2 regions of the Microbulbifer sp. genome follow, and region 2 is predicted to be linked to the other one. Evidence: predicted binding sites of a transcription regulator. Region 2 holds the regulator's gene; the other holds the start of a gene.
What was found. Region 2 encodes LexA, which represses DNA repair genes until DNA is damaged. Its sites were predicted from a motif close to ACTGTNTNTANANACAGT; they were not measured.

Region 1 (7,538 bases), on a different contig from region 2:
TCCGCCACCAGCTTTTCAATTTTCTGCTGCAGCTGCTCGTAGGTAAACGGCTTCTGGATACAGTCGAGGATGCCGTCGGCGAGAATTTCCTGCACCTTGCTTTCCATACTGTAGCCGGTGGCGAGGATCGCGCGGATCTCCGGGTTGATGCGCTTGAGAAAAGCGAACAGCTGCTGGCCGTCCATCTTCGGCATGATCATATCCAGCAGCACCAGGTCGATTTCGCGGTAGTGTTGCCGGTAGTGGTTGATCGCCTCTTCCGCAGCGGCAAAAGTCTCCACGCTGTGGCCGTGCATTTCGAACAGAGTTTTCGAATAGCTGCGCACTATGGCTTCGTCATCCACCAGCATAATGCGGATTTTTCGCTCCCTGGGCGATTCCGCCGCGCCTGTCCGCGGCTGCCCGGCTCCGTCCCTGATAACGGGCAGGTAGAGATCGAAGCTGCTGCCCTGGCCCTCGCTGCTGCGGCAACGGATGGCGCCTTTGTGCAGGTGGGTGGTGCCGTAGACCGCCGCCAGGCCCAGACCGGCCCCGCGGCCGCTTTCCTTGGTGGTGAAAAACGGCTCGAAGATGCGCCGGCGTATTTCCGCCGACATCCCGGTACCGCTATCGCTGACATTGATCAGCAGGTACTGGCCCGGGGCGATTTCGAAATCGGAAATGGTGATTTCCTCACTCACTGACACGTTGCTGGTGGAGAAGCGCAGGGAGCCCCCCTCGGGCATGGCATCCTTGGCATTGATCCCCAGGTTGAGCAGCGCGCTTTTCAGCTGTGCCGGGTCGCCCATCACATGGGGGCGGCTGGCATCCAGCTGCTGCTCGATGTAAATGCGCCGGTCGATGGTGCGCTCCAGCATGGCGCAGACATCGCGGATAATTTCGTGGGTATTGCACTCGGTGAGCTGGTAGGAGCCTTTGCGGGCAAAAGTCAGTAGCTGTTTGGTCAGTTCCGCGGCGTGGTGGGCGGTGGTGAGAATGTTGTTGGCGTATTCGGTGATGCGGAAGTCGTCGGTGATCTGGTGGATCACTTCCGCGTAGCCGCTGATACCGTGAATCATATTATTGAAATCGTGGGCTATGCCACCGGCCAGTTCGCCGATGGCCTGCATTTTTTGCGCCTGGCGCAGCTCTTCCTCCAGCAGGCGCTGCTTGGTGATATCGCTGCCGATGCTGAGTACGCCGATGGTCTCGCCCCTGTCATCGGTCAGTATCTTGTTGGTCCAGGCCACCCATACGCGCCTGCCACTCTTGGTGACATTTTCATTGACGTTGTAGCGGTGTTCTTCCGGGTGGTTGCCGATGTCCTCCATCAATGGGCGCAGGTCGCGGCCGGTACTTTCACTGGTGGGAACAACGGTGCCCACCACGTGGCGGCCGATGATTTCGTCTTCCGTGTAGCCGAAAAACTGCTGGGCGTACTCGTTGAAGAAAGTGATGACGCCGTTCTGGTCCCAGCGGATGATAATGGAATTGGCGTGCTCGACCAGTTCCCGATAGCGCTCCTCGCTCTTGCGCAGGGCCTGGTAGATTTCCAGGGAATCCCGCGAGGGGGGAGGGGGTTCCGCGATGGTTTTTGTGGAAACGGTATTGATTTTATTGTTTGCCATCGATCCATCCTGGATATGCCGTTCGCAAGGATTGCACCACGCTGACCGGGAAATGTCTAGAGCAATAGTCCATAAAAGAGCTATAATTTTCTTTTCACGGGAAAAATGCCTATGCCGCCGATGAACTCTACAGAACAGCAGCAGGTGCTGGTGCGACTGGGAGAGCGTTTCCGTCGCCTGCGCCTGGCCCGCAATATTTCCCAGGAGGCACTGGCCGAGAATTCCGGCGTGGGCCTCAGCACCTTGAAGCGGTTCGAGAGCGGGCGGGGCTGCAACCTGGCGGCGCTGGTACAACTGCTGGCGGCACTGGGGCACCTCGGTGAACTGGAATCATTTTTTGCACAATTGGCGGAGAGGGGAGAAGGCGTGTCACCTACCGATGGCGACACGCGTCGGAGGGCATCCTCACCGCGCAAATACAGTTCGTCGTAAATAGGAACAGGTTGGCAGTTTTGGTAATGGCGGCATAAGCACTTCCTGTTAGCATGTGCGTACAATATCAATAACCGGATAATCGCTATGCAGTTGTACGCTCGTTGCATTGCAGCCGCCCTGTGCGCCGCAATGTTTCTGGCCGGGTGCGGGGAGGACAAAAAAGGCGGGGAACCCGCGGATTTCGCCCGCCAGCAGGCCTTTCCCTCCACCTACTCCGTCACCCAATCCCGACCGGTGCTGATCGTCGGGGCCACTCTGCTCACCGGTACCGGCGAGCAACTGGAAAATACCGACCTGCTGCTGCAGGACGGCGCGATCGCGGAGATCGGTGAGGGGCTGAAAGCGCCCGAGGGTGCGTTGCTGGTGAACGGCAGCGGCAAATGGGTGACCCCGGGTATTATCGACGTGCACTCCCACCTGGGCGACTACCCGGCGCCGGCCATCGAGTCTTCCCAGGACGGCAATGAAATGACCTCGCCGAACACCGCCGAGGTGTGGGCGGAGCACTCGGTGTGGACCCAGGACCCGCAATTCGCCCTGGCCCTGGCCGGCGGCGTGACCACCCTGCAGATACTGCCGGGTTCCGCCAACCTGTTCGGCGGCCGCGGAGTGACCCTGAAAAACGTGCCCGGCCGCCGGGTACAGGACATGAAGTTCCCCGGCGCTCCCTACGGCCTGAAGATGGCCTGCGGCGAGAACCCCAAGCGGGTCTACGGCGGCAAGGGAACCGCGCCTTCCACTCGCATGGGCAATGTGGCCGGCTACCGCAAGGCCTGGATCGCCGCGGCCAACTACAGGAAAACGTGGGAAGGCTACGAGAAGAACGGCGGTGACAAGCCGGAGCGCGACCTGGAACTGGAGACCCTGGCCGGCGTACTCAACGGCGACATCCTCGTGCACAACCACTGCTACCGTGGTGAGGAGATGGCGATCATGATGGATATCGCCAGGGAGTTCGGTTTCCAGATTTCCACCTTCCACCACGCGGTGGAGGCCTACAAGGTGGCGGACCTGCTGGCGGAGAACAACGTCTGCGCGGCCATGTGGGCCGACTGGTGGGGCTTCAAGCACGAGGCCTTCGATATGACCGAGGCCAATATCGCCATCGTCGACCAGGCTGAGGCCTGCGCGATGATCCACTCGGATTCCGCCGTGGGCATCCAGCGCCTCAACCAGGAGGTGGCCAAAGCCATGACCGCGGGGCGGCGGGCCGGTTTCGATATCGGACCCGGGGATGCGGTGGTGTGGATGACCCTCAACCCCGCCAAGGCCCTGGGCATCGACGAGCGGACCGGCAGCCTGGAGAAGGGCAAGATGGCGGATGTGGTGCTCTGGTCCGGCAACCCCTTCAGCGTTTACACCAAGGCGGAAATGGTGTTTATCGACGGCGAACTGATGTACGACCGCGCGGATAAGGCGCGCCAGCCCCACAGCGATTTCGAGCTGGGAATCCTGAACGCGGAGGGAGAGCGGCTGTGAAAAAGATAGCGAAACACAAAGCGGCCATCTGCACTCTGTTCCTGGGCCTGGTCATGCCCCTTGCGCAGGCGGAAACCCTGTTGATCAAAGGCGGCAAGGTGCACACCCTGTCCGATGCCGGCAGTTTCGAGCAGGCGGATATCCTGGTCCGCGACGGCCGCGTGGAAGCGGTGGGCCCGTCCCTGGGCGACGGTGCCGACCGGGTGATCGATGCCGCCGGCAAAGTGGTGACCCCGGGAGTGATCGCGCCGGTATCGGAACTGGGACTCACCGAGATCGGTGCCGCCAGCGCCACCAACGACTACGCGGTGACCGGCGAGAGCATCGGCAGCGCCTTCGACCCGCTGCCCGCCTACAACCCCAAATCCACCCTGATCCCCTTCAACCGCGCCGGCGGCGTCACCCGTGCGCTGGTGCTACCGGGTATCCAGCTGTGGGGCGACACTGCCGCCAACCCCCAGCGGGTTTTCGCCGGGCGCAGTTTTGCGATCAGGCTGGACGGCGGTTTCGACAGCGTGGTGGCCACCGACCTGGGGCAGAGGGCCTACCTGGGTGAGGCCGGCGGACAACTCGCCGGTGGCAGCCGCGCCAGCGCCTACGCCAAGGTGAAAAATGCCCTGGAGGAGGCGCGGGAGTACCGGGCCAACCGGGATGCGATCCGCCGCGGCGAGTGGCGGGAGCTGAACCATTCCCTCGCCGATCTGGAGGCGTTGCAGCCGTTGCTCGGGGGAGAGCAGCCGCTGGTGGTCACTGTCAACAGGGCCAGCGATATACTGCAGGCCATCCAGTTGGCCGGGGAATTCGGTCTGAAGCTGGTGGTACTCGGTGGGGCCGAGGGCTGGATGGTCGCCGATCAGTTGGCGGAGGCCGGGGTGCCGGTAATTGTCGACGCACAGAACAATCTGCCCATCTCTTTCGAGAGCCTGGGCGCGCGGCTGGACAACGCGGCACAGATGAAGCGCGCGGGCGTGACTGTGCTGATCAGCGGCCCGGACTACGCCTCCACCCACAATGTCTATCTGTCCCGCCAGTCCGCGGGCAACGCTGTGGCCAATGGTCTGCCCTACGAGGACGCGCTCAAGTCCATCAGCGCCAATGTGGCGGAGGTGTTCGGTATCGAGGGCGGTACCATCGAACCGGGGGCGGTGGCAGATATCGTGGTGTGGAGCGGCGATCCCCTGGAAGTTACCAGCTATGCGGAAGAGGTGCTGATCGACGGTAAACTCCAGTCGCTGGTCAACCGCTCCACCCGCCTGCGCGACCGCTACCTGAGGCCGCAGCAGGGGCATGACTTCGGTTACAAGTTTTGATTTAAGAGTACCCTCTCAATTGTGATCGTAGGGTACGCCGTGCGCACCATAGTTGGATTGGTAACGACTTCAGCCTCTTTCCGGTGCGCGCGGCGCACCCTACACACAAACCCTTTTAGCAGGAGAATATAAATGGCCAATATCACAGCCCTCTACGCCGGCCTTTGCGGAATTCTGGTGATCGCCCTGGCATTTCGCGTAGTGCAGTTCCGCCGCAGTGGCAAGGTGGGCCTCGGCACCGGCGGGGACCCCGATAACGAAGTCCGTGTGCGCGTCCACGCCAACGCCGTCGAATATATCCCCCTGGCATTGATACTGATGCTGATTGCGGAGCTGGGTGGGCTTGCCGCATTCTGGCTGCATATTTTGGGTGGTGTCTTTGTGCTGGCGCGCCTGGTGCACGCTATTGGTTTTACCGCCAGTGGCGGTGGTTATCATCCGGGACGTTTCTGGGGTACCGCGCTCAGTTGGGTGGTGATACTGGTCCTGGCTGCCATCGATATAGGGCTCGCAGTGAAAAACCTGTAGGGGCGTTCGTGCAACTGTGCCGATCGCGGCCAACGGCGGATGGCCGCCCCGCCGCTCCTACATGGAGTAGAAAATGGGATAGGGAAATGGGATCGGCAACAAAAAAGCCCGGCGCGAGCCGGGCAGATACAGGGATGGAATCGTAAAAATTTACTGAATCTACTGATTGGCGGCCAGGGAAGTAACATGCTCTTCGCTGGTTTCATCCTGCTGTTCGGATTCCCTTTCATTGGATTCCCTTTCATTGGATTCCCTTTCATTGGTTTCCCTTCCGTCGGATTCCAGCAGCACTTCCGGCTTGCCCTTACAGGCCTTGGCCAAGTCGTCCCGGCGTTTCGCCAGCAGCAGCCCGATTTCTTCGCCGGCCTCTTCGGAGATACCGTCAATATGACGCTCGATCAACGAGGTAATATTGGCGGCCAGTTCCAGCATCTTATCGTGTTCTTCCGCATCTTTTTTGTTGTCGAACATTGCTCCGTCTCTATCGCATTTCCACACAGCTACTACGGCCATTCTGCGCCTCCAGTATTTTTAAGAATTTGTTAACGCGTTTTGTCTGTATGAATGTACAGTATCTGTGTAAGCGTTCAGTGTCAACCGGAAAGTAGAATTTGTCGACGGTGCGACAAGTGGAGCGGGGCGTGCGTTGAGCGGTCCGCGCAAAGAGGCGGCAGCTGCCATAATAGGCTCAGTGGCGGGCTGCCTCCCCCCCAAAGGGTGGTCCGCCACGACCCCGCAGTAAGACGTTTAGGCCCGCAGTGCGGGCCTTCTTTTTTTGTGTTGTGCCGAACGGGCTCAGAGTGTCAGCACCAGCCGTGCCGCCAGCCCCAGCAGCAGGATACCGAACAGCTGTTGCAGGCGATGCCCGAGCGAGTTGCCGACCCAGTTGCGATTGCGTCCGGCGAAGACTGCCAAAGTGATCAGGCAGTACCAGGCGGCGTCGATACCCGCCGCCATTGCGGCCATTCCCAGTTTGGTGGTGAGCGCCTGTTGTTCCGTCACGAACTGGCTGAACAGGGCGGTAAAGAACACGGCCACCTTGGGGTTGAAGAATGCCACCCCGAATCCCTGCAGCGCGGAGCGGCCCGCTGACTGGTGCGGAGCGGGAATGCTGGCCGCCGCGGGGTTCGGCGCCGGTGCGCGCAGGGCCTTCCAGCCCAAATAGATCAACATGGCCGCGCCGGCCCACTGCAGTATGGTGAACACCAGTGGCGAGCGGGTGATCAGCACCGCCAGGCCAAAGGCAGTGAGCCCTGCGTAAACGGCAATGGCGGCGCCGTGGGCCATGGCGCAGGCAAAACCCTGGCGGGGGCCGGAAGCGGCGCTGCGCAGTACGATCAACAGGCTGGGACCGGGGGACATGGCGCCCAGGGCGCAGATTCCGGCCAGGGACAACCAGGCGAGCCAATCCATCAGAAACCCCCTCCTTTTTCCAGCCATTTCTGCTCCGCCGGGGTGGATTCCCGCCCCAGTGCCGCGTTGCGGTGGGGATAGCGGCCGAATTCCTCGATGACCTCGCGGTGGGCAAGGGCGTACTGGTAGAACTTCTCCGCCTGGGCGGCGCCCTCCGCGCCGTTCAGGTAGTCGCGGCGCAGCCTGTCGAAGTAAGCCACCGATCGCGCCTGCATCTCCGGAGTCTCCCCGTGCTCCAGGGGCATACCGAGGAAGGCGCGCTGGTAGAGGCCCAGCTTGCGCTCGTCGCCGCGTTCGATCACCGCCAGGGTGGTGTCACGGGCCAGGGCATCGCCGGCGTAGGCCCGGGTGGCGCCGCGGTAGATGTTGCGGGTGAACTGGTCGCACAGCAGCACCAGGGCCAGCTCCCCCTCCAGACTCTGGCGCCAGCGGGCCAGTTCCCCGGCCAGGGCGGCCTCCACCTGCGCGCCGAAGTCCTCCTCTATCTGGCTGTCGAAACTGCTGTCGCCGGAAAACCACCGCCGGCGGTACTCGGGGGCGGGTACGGCGTCGAGCTGCGCCCGGCCGAACCAGAAAGTCAGTACGTCTGCGGGTTCTGTCATTGCGGCTCCTTTATTTTTTCGCGCTGCATCCAGATGCTGCGCCGGTATCGTCTTTAGTGTGGCGTAAGGTACTAAATGCGGATATCAGCGGGCCGCTAAGCGGCCAGATGCAAGGCGCATTTGCGCTGGCGTAGTTGTTCTACGTCAAGCAAATGCAACGCCGC
Region 2 (7,538 bases):
GCGGAAGGGCAGGGCAGCGCGGCGGTGTACTTCACCCGCTGGGGAGACACCCGCCGCCTGCAGACCGGCTGGGTACTGGAGCGGCAGCGGGGCGACCACGAGATGAATTTCGCCGGGCACTGGGACTGGCGCAACGGCCGCGCCGCGCCGCAGGCTGCCTGGGGACCGCTGCGTGAATTGCTGGCCGCGCTGCCGGAGGATGCCATCGCGATTGTCGGCGCCGAGACCGGGCTGGGGGTGCAGTGGCGGGAATCCTCTGGAGACCGGGGAATGACGGCGCTGGAAAAAGCCCTGGAGGCGTCGCGCCGGCCAATAGAGGAAGCGATAAGACAGCCGCGAAACAGCACCCAATAGGCCGAATAACCATTCTGTGGGCGTGGTTATTGGTCTCGTCAGGAGCCCGCGCTGATGGCGGCCAGCGGCTGCTCCTACAAGATTGTCTATACCCTGGAAAGGTGAGAAAACGGGGTGTTGCGCAACAGTAATTTGCGCCGCTCGCTTGACCGCACCCGGGGCGGAGCTTATATATTCGCGCAGCGCTGGCCTTTGCCAAAGGCTGCCAAGGCTTGCGAAAGCAGTAAATTTTCTATTTAAAATCAAATACTTATGGGTAAATCACTGGTCATCGTCGAATCGCCGGCCAAAGCGAAAACCATCAACAAGTATCTCGGAAAGGACTTTGTAGTGAAGTCCAGCGTCGGCCATATTCGCGATTTGCCCACCGGCGGCGGAAACCGGCAGCCGGTAGACGCGAAGGAGCGCGCGCGCCGCGCCGCGGAGACCCGCAAGCTTTCACCGGAGGCCAAGGAGGCCTACAAGCGCAAGAAAAACCGCGAGCAGCTGATCAAGCGCATGGGCATAGACCCGGAACACAACTGGGCCGCCCACTACGAAATCCTGCCCGGCAAGGAAAAAGTGGTGAGCGAACTGCGCAAGCTCGCCGCCAATGCCGACCATATCTACCTGGCTACGGATTTGGACCGCGAGGGAGAGGCGATCGCCTGGCACCTGCGCGAGTCCATCGGCGGCGACGAGGGCCGCTATCGCCGGGTGGTGTTCAACGAGATCACCAAGTCCGCGATCCAGGAAGCCTTCAAGAGTCCGGGCCCGCTCAATATCAACCGGGTCAACGCCCAGCAGGCGCGCCGCTTCCTCGATCGCATTGTCGGCTACATGGTCTCGCCGCTGCTGTGGGAGAAAGTGGCCCGCGGCCTGTCCGCGGGGAGGGTGCAGTCGGTGGCGGTGCGCCTGGTGGTGGAGCGGGAGCGGGAGATTCGCGCCTTTGTCCCCGAGGAGTACTGGACCCTCGCCGCGGATACCGAAACCGCCAAGGCAGACCCGCTGCGCCTGGATGTCAAAAAGCAGGCCGGTGAAGCCTTTCGCCCGGTCAACGAGGAGCAGGCCAGCGCCGCGGTCAAGGCCCTGCGGTCGAGCGAGTTCAAAGTCACCGCGCGGGACGACAAGCCCACCAGCTCCAAGCCTTCGGCACCGTTTATCACCTCCACCCTGCAGCAGGCGGCGAGCAACCGCCTGGGTTTCAGCGTCAAGAAAACCATGATGCTGGCGCAGCGCCTGTACGAGGCCGGGCATATTACCTATATGCGAACCGACTCCACCAACCTGAGTGCGGAGGCGGTTGAATCGGTGCGCGAATTTATCGGCGAGAGCTACGGCGATAAATACCTGCCGGAAAAGCCCAACAGCTACAGCAGCAAGGAGGGCGCCCAGGAGGCCCACGAGGCGATCCGCCCCTCGAACGTGCGTATGCAGCCGAATATGCTCTCCGGCGTCGAGCGCGATGCCGAGCGCCTGTACAACCTGATCTGGCAGCAGTTCGTGGCTTGCCAGATGACCCCGGCGCAGTTCACTTCCACCTCGGTGGTGGTTACCGCCGGCGACTTCGAGCTGCGTGCCCGCGGGCGCGTGATCCGTTTCGACGGTTTTTTGAAAGTGGCGCCGCCGGTCAGCAAGAAAGACGAAGACCTGGTGTTACCGGATGTGAAAGTGGGAGAGAAACTCTCCCTGAAAAAACTGGATCCGAAACAGCATTTCACTAAACCGCCGGCGCGCTACAGCGAGGCGGCACTGGTGAAAGAACTGGAGAAGCGCGGTATCGGCCGTCCCTCCACTTACGCTTCGATCATCTCCACCATCCAGGACCGCGGCTACGTCCGCCTGGAAAACAGGCGCTTCTACGCGGAAAAAATGGGGGACATTGTCACCGACCGCCTCAGCGAGAGTTTCAAGAACCTGATGGATTACGGTTTTACCGCCAACCTGGAGGAATCCCTGGACACGGTGGCGGAGGGAGACAAGGGTTGGAAAGAACTGCTCGACGAATTCTATAGGGACTTCTCCGCGCGCCTGGAAAAGGCCCAGGCCGCCGAGGGCGGCATGCGCCGCAATGCGCCCACGGACACCGATATCCAGTGCAACAAGTGCGGCCGGCATATGCAGATCCGCACCGGCTCCACCGGCGTCTTCCTCGGCTGCTCCGGTTACGGGTTGCCTCCCAAGGAGCGCTGCACCAACACCATGAACCTGGTCCCTGGCGAAGAGGCCGTGGACGCGGACAAGGATGAAGAAGCGGAATCCCGCCAGTTGCGCGACAAGCGCCGCTGTTCCAAGTGTGGCACCGCCATGGACAGCTACCTGCTGGACGAGCAGCGCAAGCTGCATATCTGCGGCAACAACCCGGATTGCAACGGCTACGAGGTGGAGAAGGGCACTTTCAAGATCAAGGGCTACGATGGCCCGGTGATCGAGTGCGACAAGTGCGGCAGCGATATGCAGTTGAAGTCCGGTCGTTTCGGCAAGTACTTCGGCTGCACCAGCGAGGAGTGCAAGAACACCCGTAAACTGCTCAAGAACGGCCAGCCGGCACCACCGAAAATGGACCCGGTGCCCATGCCCGAGCTCCCCTGCCAGAAAGTGGACGACCACTATATTCTGCGCGACGGCGCCTCGGGCCTGTTCCTCGCCGCCAGCCAGTTCCCGAAGAACCGCGAGACCCGCGCGCCACTGGTGAAAGAACTGTTGCCGCACAAAAGTGAGATCGATCCCAAATACAGTTTCCTGTTTTCGGCGCCCACGGAGGACGACAAGGGGCGGGATACGGTGGTGCGTTTCAGCCGCAAGACCCAGGAGCAGTACGTGCAGTCCGAGGAAGAGGGCAAGGCTACCGGCTGGCGGGCTTTTTATCGCGACGGCAAGTGGCAGATCGAGGCCGGAAGCAGTGGTACCGCGCGCAAGCCGGCGCGCAAGAAAGCGGCCGCGCGCAAATGAGCAATCCCTATACCGGCGCCGTGGCGTCCGCTCTGCGTAAAAGCCAACTGCTCCTGGAAGGAGAGAGTGGGCCCGTGTTGCGGCAGGCGGCGGTGCAGGAGGGAGCGGTGATGCAGTTGTGGCGCGCCTACCGGGCCTTTCTCTGCGAACTGGCTTTTCAGTTGCAGCTGGGTTGTGAGCCCGAATCCGCTTCCGAACTCAAGGAGCGGGCCGCCGCCCGCGGTACGGCCTGTGCGGAGGCTGTCGAGCTGCTGGAGCTGCTCGGGGACTCCGGCAGTTGGCTGTCGCAACTGCAGGCCGCCTGGTTGCAGCTGTGGAAATTCTCCGGCGGAAGGAACGAAGGAAATGGCGGGAACGATAACTTGATTCCGTTGCAAAATCTGTCCGCTGCCGAAATCCCGGCTCTCAGTGAAGAGCGTTTGCAAGTATGGCGTACCGCGCTGGTGGAGCTGGTGCGGCGTCAGCGCGCACATATGGAAGAGTGGTAATCCAGAAGACAGAGATCAGATATCAGGTTTTGTCAGAAGGGACGAAACTGTCCTCTGACTTCTGGTTGCTGGCCTCTGTATGTTACCCTGCACACAAATTGATGTAGCGGGAGAAGAATATGTCCTCCGAGACTTTTGAAATTGTCGAATTGGCCAATGGCGACGTGGCACTGCGCCGTGCCGGCCACCGGGAGGACCCGCTGGTGCGTATCCATTTCTCCAGCGAGAGCCTGGATTTCATACGCGAACACAAAATCGCCATCGCCCGGGCCATGCTGGAGGCCGGCATAGAGGCTGTACAGAATATCGACGATATGGAGCCGGGTTATTTCGATGAAGACGAAGAGGTGACCCCGGTCAATCACACGGTTCATTGAATGCGGAATGACACTTTCCTGTAGGCGCGGCTCTTGGCCGCGATCTTACTTTTGGGGTGCCCGGAACGATTGATCAGTAGTCACTGAACTCCCTCGCAGCACGACGTCCGATCGCGTATTTGTGAAGCTCGTCCCAGTGCTTCACCCCTTCGGGGCAGCCTTCGGCTGTGCAAGTCTGCTCCTGGCAGATTTGTCCACATTCATTATTCCGCATTCATCTAAGAGCCTGTTTGAGTTCTCCGGAATTCCAGGCCGCAGTGCGAGGCCGGATGGGGTGCCTCTTTCCCGGACACGGGCTGGGCGCCCCCCCTTAAATACATCCCTGTACGCTCTCCACGGCCATCCATGGCAGTGAAAGGTCCCGGAAAGAGGCACCCCATCCGGCCCGGAGAGTTTTGTGCAAGATTCCAAACAGGCTCTAAGGGCTCTGCCTGATCACTCCCACCGCCAGTCCTTCGATGGCGAAACGCTTGTCCCGCATATCCACCTGAATCACTTCGAAGTCCTCGTTTTCCGGCAATAGCTGCACCGTGGCTTGATTGCCTTTGCGGCGGAAGCGTTTGACGGTGACTTCATCCTCGATCCGCGCCACCACTATCTGGCCGTTGCGCACTTGGTCTGTGCGCTGTACCGCAAGCAGGTCGCCATCCAGTATGCCGGCGTCGCGCATGCTCATGCCGTGTACCCGCAGCAGGTAGTCCGCCGGGGGATGAAAGAAGTCTACGGGAAGGTCGCAGTAGTCTTCGATGTTCTCCTCAGCGAGGATCGGGTTGCCGGCGGCTACACGCCCTACGATCGGCAGGCCCGGTTGATAATCCGGGATGCGGATTCCCCGCGAGGCACCCGCCACCATCTCGATCGCGCCTTTGCGCGCCAGTGCCTTCAAGTGTTCTTCCGCGGCGTTGGGGGAGCGAAAGCCCAGTTCCTGGGCAATCTCCGCGCGCGTGGGTGGATAGCCGGTTTCCTCCAGGTAGGCCTTGATCAGTTCGAGTACCTGGGCCTGGCGTGCAGTTAGATTGGTCATAGGGTCACCTGAGGTTGCTCTGTATTTATATACAGTTGCTGGGATTATATACAGATTTGCCTTCTGCGCAATCCTTGTGCCGGTGGATGGCCGGCAACGCCATTGTCGCCATAGGCTGCTATAAGTAGATAGGGGGAGAGAATGACTGGTTGAAAGAGATACGCGACAAATAAAAGGAAAGAAAATGCTGGACGCAAAAATGCCGGAAGCCTGGCGGGTACTGCGGATACAGTCCGAGCTGGTGGATGGAATTGAACGACTGATTGCGCTCACCGGTTCCGTGACAGTATTCGGCAGTGCGCGCTTCACAGAGGATTCCCCGGAATATCAGCAGGGAGTCAGGCTGGGGGAGTTGCTGGCCGCGGAGGGCATACCGGTGATGACCGGTGGCGGCCCGGGGATCATGGAGGCCTGCAATCGCGGCGCCTTGCCCCAGCGCGGCGTCTCCATTGGCCTCAACATCGAACTGCCGTTCGAGCAGGTGGCTAACCCCTATCAGGACATCAGTCTCAACTTCCGCTATTTCTTTGTGCGCAAGTTTATGTTCGTTAAGCATGCGGTTGGTTTTGTGGGTATGCCCGGCGGCTACGGCACCCTGGACGAACTGTTCGAGGCGCTGACCCTGGTTCAGACGCAGAAGGTGCGGCGTTTTCCCATCGTACTGGTGGGCAAGCGCTATTGGGCCGGACTGCACGGCTGGCTGATGGACACGGTGCTGGAGAGCGGCTGCATCGACGCCTCGGACCTGGACTTGTTCAGCATCGTGGATACCGTGGAGGAGGCGTCGGAGATCATTATCGATTACATCAGGGGGCGGGAAGCGTGACGCGAACCTCCGGTTTTCACTCTCTTTGCAAGGAGCCTCAGGGTGACTCGTCCGTCCCCTCGAAAGGCTCCCCCTCCACGTAGTCGAGTGGGTTGGTGTCCTCGGGTACGCTGAAGCCCCGCGCATTCGGTGACTGGTCGTCCACAGTTAGGCCGAAGGCCGCGTTGGCGTCCTCCGGCTCTGCCGCCGGCACCAAGGGCATCTCCCGCCACTGTTCCCAGTCGAACTCATCCAGGGTGCCGTCGGCGTATTGGACTTCGATGGTATCGTCCACCGCGACTACTTCGAACAGCAGGCCGCCGTCGATATTCTCGAACCAGCTGCCGATTTCCGGTCGTTTCTGAGTCATGGCAACCCTTCTCCTCGATTCTTCCTTTCAATTTAATGTCCGCGCCGCCGGTTCAACACTGCCAGCGGCGCCAGTTGGCGCGGAATATGCTAATCTGCCTTTCCACCAAACAACTGTTTTAATTGTTGGTTCGAATTCCTATGAGCCAGACGGATACGGTCGGCCGGATATTGGACGCCGCCGAGGTACTCTTTGCCGAGCGCGGCTTTACCGAAACCTCCCTGCGTACCATCACCAGCACCGCCGGGGTCAACCTCGCCGCAGTAAATTACCACTTTGGATCAAAAAAAGAACTGATTCAGGCGGTCTTCGAGCGCTTTCTGACGCCTTTTACCGCCAGTCTTGCTGGTGAACTGGATCGTCGTGAGGCAGCGGGCCAGCGGCTGACGGTGGAAGAGCTGCTGGAGAGTCTCTACCGGGTGGGGCTCGGCAGCCTGGCGGCGGAGGGGCGCGACCCACAGCGCTTCATGCGCCTGCTGGGGCTGGCTTACTCCCAGTCCCAGGGGCACCTGCGCCGCTATATCGTCTCCCGCTACGGCGACAGTTACCACCGTTTCGCCGGACTACTGGAGAGAGCACTGCCGCACCTGGACCCGGTGAGCTTCTACTGGCGCCTCTACTTCATGCTGGGCGCCACCGTATTTACCCTGTCGAGCTTCGACGCCATCGAGGCTATCCTGAGAGAAGATTTCGGCGCCCAGAGCAGCCTTCCGGAAACCCTGGACCGGCTGGTGCCCGCGGCGGCGGCGATGCTCAAAGTGAATGCGGAATGATGAATGCGGAATGCGGAATACGCGGGCCTGCTTCGTGCCACGGAACCGCCACCGGCCGCGACCGGGCTCCCCGGGCAACCCGAACAACAACGTCTCGCATCGGATATCCTTTATTCCGCATTCCGCATTCATCATTCCGCATTAAAGAGGAACTCTCATGATCGGTCCGGTGATGATTGATATCGAAGGCCAGGAACTGACCCTGGAGGACCGCAGGCTGCTGCGGCATCCGCTGGTGGGCGGGCTTATCTTCTTTGGGCGCAATTTCCGCGACCGGGCGCAGATTGCGGCGCTGGTGGCCGATATCCGATCGGAGCGCCCGGAACTGCTGTTGGCGGTGGACCAGGAGGGCGGCCGGGTACAGCGTTTCAGGGGGGAGTTTGCCTCGCTTCCATCCATGCAGGCGCTGGCCGCCC

Region 1: the regulator LexA is predicted to act here: its motif matches at 5,915-5,932, upstream of ACRC0P_RS11345 (YebG family protein).

What each region holds. Positions count from the first base shown of each region.
Region 1 covers NZ_JBOFOC010000106.1:9,462-16,999, forward strand. Annotated here, with positions in the region: gene ACRC0P_RS11320 (hybrid sensor histidine kinase/response regulator) at 1-1,607, opposite strand, end outside; gene ACRC0P_RS11325 (helix-turn-helix domain-containing protein) at 1,719-2,039, shown strand; gene ACRC0P_RS11330 (amidohydrolase) at 2,127-3,521, shown strand; gene ACRC0P_RS11335 (amidohydrolase family protein) at 3,518-4,831, shown strand; gene ACRC0P_RS11340 (MAPEG family protein) at 4,964-5,359, shown strand; gene ACRC0P_RS11345 (YebG family protein) at 5,519-5,830, opposite strand; gene ACRC0P_RS11350 (LysE family translocator) at 6,155-6,772, opposite strand; gene ACRC0P_RS11355 (DUF924 family protein) at 6,772-7,374, opposite strand.
Region 2 covers NZ_JBOFOC010000169.1:15,144-22,681, forward strand. Annotated here, with positions in the region: gene ACRC0P_RS16325 (hypothetical protein) at 1-354, shown strand, start outside; gene topA (type I DNA topoisomerase) at 607-3,285, shown strand; gene ACRC0P_RS16335 (DUF6586 family protein) at 3,282-3,773, shown strand; gene ACRC0P_RS16340 (hypothetical protein) at 3,893-4,150, shown strand; gene lexA (transcriptional repressor LexA) at 4,569-5,174, opposite strand; gene ACRC0P_RS16350 (TIGR00730 family Rossman fold protein) at 5,359-6,000, shown strand; gene ACRC0P_RS16355 (DUF6763 family protein) at 6,038-6,349, opposite strand; gene ACRC0P_RS16360 (TetR/AcrR family transcriptional regulator) at 6,490-7,122, shown strand; gene nagZ (beta-N-acetylhexosaminidase) at 7,280-7,538, shown strand, end outside.